Regions from separate parts of the Providencia zhijiangensis genome, predicted to be linked through region 2. Evidence: riboswitches for the same ligand, from Rfam matches in the RefSeq annotation. Region 2 holds a riboswitch; the other holds the start of a gene.
The links. A riboswitch is a leader RNA that binds a small molecule or an ion and turns the genes downstream of it on or off. The one in region 2 is predicted to bind thiamine pyrophosphate.

Region 1 (3,426 bases), 1.1 Mb from region 2:
CGCCCAGAGCCAGTACCGTCGCAAAGCTGGCAAAGCACAGCATGAAAATCAGCGCGCCTGTTGGCAACATTTGACGGCGTAAATAAGGCCACTCTAGAATGGTAAATTGTTGCCACTCATTGAACCCTAATTGAGCGGCACTTTGCCGTTGTTCAATCGCAATATTTTCAAGGGATTGAAGTAACATGCGGGTGGCGAGCGGCATATTGAAAAAGATATGTGCTAATAAAATGCCACGCAGACCATAAGGGGAAAACTGATAGTCAACACCGAGCCATAGGCACAACTTTGCTAGCCATCCGGTTTGCCCATATACCGACAAAATACCGAAAACAGCGACGAGAACTGGCAAGACTAAGGTCATTGCACACAAGCGGAGCAATAGCGTTCTTCCCCAGAATCGTCGGCGATACAGAGCTCTTGCAAGAAAAATAGCGGGAATAATGGAAAAAATCGCGGAAAGTAATGCCTGCCAAAACGTAAAACCGATGACATGCCATAAATAATCGTCGTCGATTATCTCGCTGAGGGAAATTTCAGGTGCGAAAAACCACAGAGCCCCAAAAGCGAGAAGGGCAACGACGATTAAAAGACCGGAGGCTATTACCCCCGGTAATAAGGTTAAATTGATTAACGACTGACGGCGGTTTGCCATAAACGCGTCCACGTTTGACGTTCTTTAGCCACTTCCGCCGCACTAAATTGCAGAGATTTAGCAGGTAGTGGTAGCACGTTATACACTTCAGGCAACGGCATATCGATAACCGGATACATCCAGTTAGTAGTTGGTAATGTGCCTTGGAATTCAGGAGTTAACATAAACTGTAAGAACTGTTTTGCCAGCTCTGGCTGCGGGCTGTGTTTCAATCTTGCCGCCACTTCGACTTGCATATAATGCCCTTCATCGAACAGCGCCGCTGCGTAGTTGTCTTTCTTATCATTTAAAATTTGGTAACCCGGCGAAGAGGTGTAGCTCAGGACAAAATCTCCTTCACCTTTTAAGAACAGCCCATAGGATTCACTCCAACCTTTGGTCACGGTCAGTGTTTTGGCTGCCATTTTTTTCCATGCATCAGCTGATTTATCGCCGTAGATTTTCTCAATCCACAACATCAACCCTAAACCAGGGGTGCTGGTGCGTGGATCTTGGTAAATGATTTTCCAATTATTTTTGCTATCAAGCAGTTCGTCCATACTTTTTGGCGGTTGCTTGATTTTATTTGTGTCATAGATAAAGGCGAAATAACCATAATCATAAGGAATGAATGTTTTGCTTGTCCATTCGATAGGTAATTTAAGCGCATCCGTTTTGATATCTGCAGGGGCAAATAAGCCGGTTTTTTCTGCGGAGTCGAGTAAGTTGTTATCTAACCCTAAGATAATGTCGGCTTTGCTTTTTTCCCCCTCCATACGTAGGCGATTCAGTAGTGCAACACCATCCCCTAGAGAAACCAGTTTTAACTCACATTCGCATTGTGCTTCGAAATTCTTTTTGATTTGCGGGCCTGGGCCCCATTCCGCAGCAAAGGAATCATAGGTATACACCGTCAACGTTGGTTTTTCGGCAGAGGCGAATGCAGCGAAACTTAAGGTGGTTAAAGCAATGAGTGAGGTAAAGAGTTTATTTTTAGTCATTTTAATTCCTGCGTAAATCATAAAAAAACACAGGATTTGAGGAGGGACCGATACAATAATTTGTAGGCGGTAGCTCAAATCCCTACGCCGGTATTAGCCGGATCAGGTTCTACGGGTTATTTCTCAGCCCAAATGGCACCCCGTTGAGACGCAGACTATTGTAATTACTTCAGACATATCTGCAAACTGTATTGATATAGGTTTACCAGTTTGGGTATGTGTGAAACAATTAGGCATCTTTCAAATTTGGTTATTGAGGTAGTCTAGTGATCGATGATGATGGCTACCGCCCGAATGTAGGAATTGTAATTTGTAATCGGCAAGGTCAAGTCTTATGGGCTCGCCGTTATGGTCAGCATTCTTGGCAATTTCCTCAAGGTGGGATTAACCCGGGGGAATCGCCAGAACAAGCGATGTATCGTGAGTTATACGAGGAAGTCGGACTACAGCGTAAAGATGTAAGGTTACTTGCATCTACCCGTAATTGGTTACGCTACAAATTACCTAAGCGTTTGGTGCGTTGGGATACAAAACCTGTTTGTATTGGACAGAAACAACGTTGGTTTTTACTTCAACTCCAATGTAATGACGCCGATATAAACGTGCAGCGCAGTAAATCGCCAGAATTTGACGGCTGGCGGTGGGTCAGTTATTGGTATCCTGTTAGGCAAGTGGTCTCTTTTAAGCGCGAAGTTTATCGCCGTGTGATGAAGGAATTCGCTCCCGTAGTTATGCCTTTGCAGGAACAGAAATTACCACAACGACCTGTTTTTAATAATCGTAGGCGCGGAGTTAAGTAAGCCTATGTTGACGCGTTTACGTGACATTGTCGAAAAGGTCGCGATGGCGACCAGTCTCACTCAAGCTCTTGAAGTTTTGGTCAACGAGACGTGCAAAGCGATGCGCACTGATGTGTGCTCGATTTACTTAGCCGATCATCCTCGCCAATGTTATTACCTAATGGCAACCCGCGGGCTGAAAAAGCCTAGCGGGATTGCTATTCGTTTAGGATTCGATGAAGGGGTTGTTGGCGCTGTCGGTCGGCAATCGGAAATGTTGAACCTTGCCGATATTCGCGAACACCCGCAATTCAAATATCTTCCCCAACTCAAAGAAGAGCAGCTCAAAGCCTTTCTCGGCGTGCCTGTCGTTTATCGACGCCAATTGCTGGGCGTACTGGTGGTTCAACAGCGAGAAAAACGGTTATTCAGCGAAACTGAAGAGTCCTTTATGGTCACGCTATCGATGCAGTTAGCGGTGATATTATCCCAAGCGCAAACAAAAGGTATTTTCGGGCAATATCGCCAAAACCGTCTCAAAGCTATTCCTGTTTCTCAAGGAATTTCGATGGCTTATGGCTGGCAAGATACCTCTCAACCTTCTTTAGACAATGTGTATCAAGCGACCACATTAAATATTGATGAAGAGCGTCAACGCTTGGTGATAGCGCTGGAAAGTGCGGCAGCAGAATTTCGTCGTATTAGTAAGCGGTTTATGGCGAGTTCATCGAAAGAAAGCGCGGCTATTTTCGACCTATATAACCACTTACTTAATGATCCCCAACTGAAAAAGCGGTTATTTACGGCGATCAATCAAGGCGCGGTGGCTGAGTGGGCGGTGAAAACCGTCATCGAAGATTACGCTTTGCAATTCTCACGTTTACGTGACCTCTATTTAAGAGAGCGCGGCTCCGACCTTCGTACCTTAGGGCAGCGCTTATTATTTCATCTCGATGATTCACTGACACCAACCAGCCAATGGCCAGACCGTTTTATCTTAGTGGCTGATGAG
Region 2 (3,426 bases):
TAAGTGTACGCCATAGGCGCCCAGCTCTATGGCTAAACGCCAATAGTCATTAATAAATAATCGGGCGTTATGCTGCTTGCCAAGCGCTATTGCTTGCTGAATTTGATCGCGAACTTGGTGGTCTTGCTTGTCTTTGATGCGCAATTGCAAGGTGGAAACACCTGCATTTAGCAGGCGTTCAATCCATTCAATAGAATCCACAACCGGGTACAGACCGAGGCAATGCTCGGTCGGTGGAAATGGACTTTTTGGGAGATTAAGCGTTTTGTTCATCACTCACGACCTCAGTAATCTCAGCCCCATGATAGAGTTCGCTACCGTGAGCACGGAATGCTTCCGACATCTGCTCCATACCCGCTTCCTTTTGTGCAGCATAGTCACGAACTTCTTGGGAAATTTTCATGGAGCAGAATTTTGGTCCACACATAGAGCAGAAGTGGGCGATTTTCCCTGACGCTTGCGGCAAGGTTTCATCGTGATATTTACGAGCGGTTTCAGGGTCTAGGGCGAGGTTAAACTGGTCTTCCCAACGGAACTCAAAACGCGCTTTGGACATAGCATTATCACGAATCTGCGCCCCTGGATGACCTTTCGCGAGATCAGCGGCGTGGGCAGCGATCTTGTAGGTAATCAGCCCCTGTTTGACATCTTCTTTGTTCGGTAAACCAAGATGCTCTTTTGGCGTCACGTAGCACAGCATTGCACAGCCAAACCAGCCAATCATCGCCGCGCCAATGCCGGAAGTGAAATGGTCATAACCCGGTGCGATATCGGTGGTTAGGGGGCCTAAGGTATAGAATGGGGCTTCGTGGCAGTGCTCTAGCTCTTCGGTCATATTGCGACGGATCATCTGCATCGGAACATGTCCCGGGCCTTCAATCATCACCTGCACATCGTATTCCCACGCAATTTTGGTCAGCTCGCCTAATGTATGTAACTCTGAGAATTGTGCTTCATCGTTGGCATCTTGCACAGAACCCGGACGTAACCCATCTCCAAGAGACAGCGATACATCATAAGCGGCGCAAATTTCGCAAATTTCACGGAAATGCTCATACAGGAAGTTTTCTTGATGGTGGGATAAACACCATTTCGCCATGATAGAGCCACCGCGAGAGACAATGCCAGTCAGGCGCTTCGCCGTCATTGGCACATAGCGCAGTAAAACGCCGGCATGGATAGTGAAGTAATCCACCCCTTGCTCGGCTTGTTCCAGCAGGGTGTCGCGGAACATTTCCCAAGTGAGATTTTCAGCAACACCGTTCACTTTTTCGAGCGCTTGGTAGATAGGCACGGTACCAATTGGCACTGGGCTATTACGTAAAATCCATTCGCGGGTTTCGTGAATATAGCGACCGGTGGATAAATCCATCACCGTATCTGCGCCCCAGCGAGTAGACCAAATCAGTTTTTCCACCTCTTCCTCGATGGATGAAGTCACCGAGGAGTTACCGATATTGGCATTCACTTTCACTAAGAAATTGCGCCCGATAATCATCGGTTCAGATTCAGGGTGGTTAATATTGGCAGGAATAATTGCACGACCGGCAGCCACTTCTTGGCGTACAAATTCAGGGGTAATATTTTCTGGCAAAATAGCGCCGAAGCTTTGCCCCGGATGCTGCTGTCTTAACACTTCGCTGCGAATACGTTCACGGCCCATATTTTCACGGATAGCGATAAATTCCATTTCAGGAGTCACAATGCCTTGGCGAGCATAGTGCAACTGAGTGACACATTTGCCTGTTTGCGCTTTTAGTGGTGCAGGACGATGATTAAAACGTAAGTGATCTAAGCCCGCATCCGCTAAGCGCTGCTGGGTAAAGTCAGAGCTGAGATTCTCGACGGCAATCGTATCAGTGCGTTCATTGATCCACGGCGCACGGATTTTTTTCAATCCTTTGTGAACATTGAGTTCAGAAGCCGGATCGCCATAAGGGCCAGAGGTATCATAGACGGGGACAGCTTCGTTATCTTCAAACTTGGGATTATCTTTGTCACCGCCGATAAGTGTCGGGGAGAGCTGAATTTCGCGCATGGGAACTTGGATATCGTTCCGTGAGCCTCGCAGGTAAATACGCTCAGAGTTAGGGAATGAAACACCGGAAAGGGTATTGATAAAGTCTTCTGCGGCGTCACGTTGCTCTTTTCGTGTGCGTGCAGGCGCAGCTTTAGGGGAAATATCGGTACTCGGTATAACTGAATTATTAGCATTATTGGACATAGCAATTTCCTGACATCGTCACAGGCTATACGGCGTAAAACGCCAATAGCGGGTTTATCGAAAGAAAGTTGCTTGTCTGGAGTTCGGAGGAGTAATGGTAAGGCGTTGCGGCTAGTTTTTCGCCAAATAAATGAGCGAAAATTGCGCTGAATGATTACTCTTGTTCCCTTCGCGGGTATTAACCCGATCAGGTTCCGCGGATCCCGAATTAACGGTCTCAGCCTGATGTTTGCACATGCTAGGCACTCCGACAAGATTCTTCAGTATAAAGTTTCCCCGTCATTCTTCAAGCGATAAGTGCGTTGGCTTCTCTCGGCTACCCTAGTTACATACTTGTGTATGCTCCTAGGGATATCCTCGCTTGCCACCTTCTTCTCACTCGAATAATTTAGGGGAAATCAGTGTATTGGGTAAAAATCCAAAACCTAGAAATTAAAAGTTAAAACTAGGTTGGGGATTAGTTTGCCGCCTTCCTCTAGCACGAATAATTTAGAGGAACCTTTGAAAGGCAGTTAGTTAAAAACCTAAAAATCCAAAACCTAGAAATTAAAAGTTAAAACTAGGTTGGCTAAATATGGGTTTTACAAACTCCACGAATATTGCGGCCAGTGATTTTCGTTGGCGGCTTGGAGCAGGCGCGGGTCACCGTTGACGATAAACGTCTCATCGGCGAAATGACACATTGGTAGGTCATTGGCGGAATCGGTGTAGAAATAAATATACGCATCGGTGATGGGCTGGTGGGAAATCCACTGAGTTAAACGCTTAACTTTGCCCTCTTTGAAGGTCGGGATGCCATCGACTTCGGTGGTGTAACAGCCATTTGAACGCTTAATATCAATACCCATCGTGACATCGGCGCCAAGGCGATCCGCTACCTTCTTCACGATAAAGGTAACCGTTGCGGAGATCACAATGATCGGGATCCCTTGAGATCGATATGAGGCGACGGTGCTTAATGCGTTAGGGTAAATGCGCGGAATAATAATGGTATCCACAAAATCATCTAACCACTCATCGACTTGCTCTGTCTTGATGCCATCAAGGGTCTGCAAACTAAACTTTAAGTAAGTCACCATATCCAAATTGCCCGCGTTGTATTGTGCCATCATCTCTTTATCGGCTTCGACAAAACGCGGGTCGGTAATGATTTTCTTATCCCATAAATATTGCGTCCAAAGTACGCTGCTATCGCCACGGAT

Region 1: it holds a riboswitch for thiamine pyrophosphate, as region 2 does, so the genes downstream of both, thiB (thiamine ABC transporter substrate binding subunit) here and thiC (phosphomethylpyrimidine synthase ThiC) in region 2, are expected to answer to the same signal.

The regions. Positions count from the first base shown of each region.
Region 1 is NZ_CP135990.1:3,048,016-3,051,441, reverse strand. It holds gene thiP (thiamine/thiamine pyrophosphate ABC transporter permease ThiP) at 1-655, opposite strand, end outside; gene thiB (thiamine ABC transporter substrate binding subunit) at 631-1,635, opposite strand; TPP riboswitch at 1,697-1,788, opposite strand; gene rppH (RNA pyrophosphohydrolase) at 1,902-2,435, shown strand; gene ptsP (phosphoenolpyruvate--protein phosphotransferase) at 2,440-3,426, shown strand, end outside.
Region 2 is NZ_CP135990.1:354,744-358,169, forward strand. It holds gene thiE (thiamine phosphate synthase) at 1-273, opposite strand, end outside; gene thiC (phosphomethylpyrimidine synthase ThiC) at 257-2,224, opposite strand; TPP riboswitch at 2,372-2,484, opposite strand; gene QS795_RS01615 (HAD family hydrolase) at 2,806-3,426, opposite strand, start outside.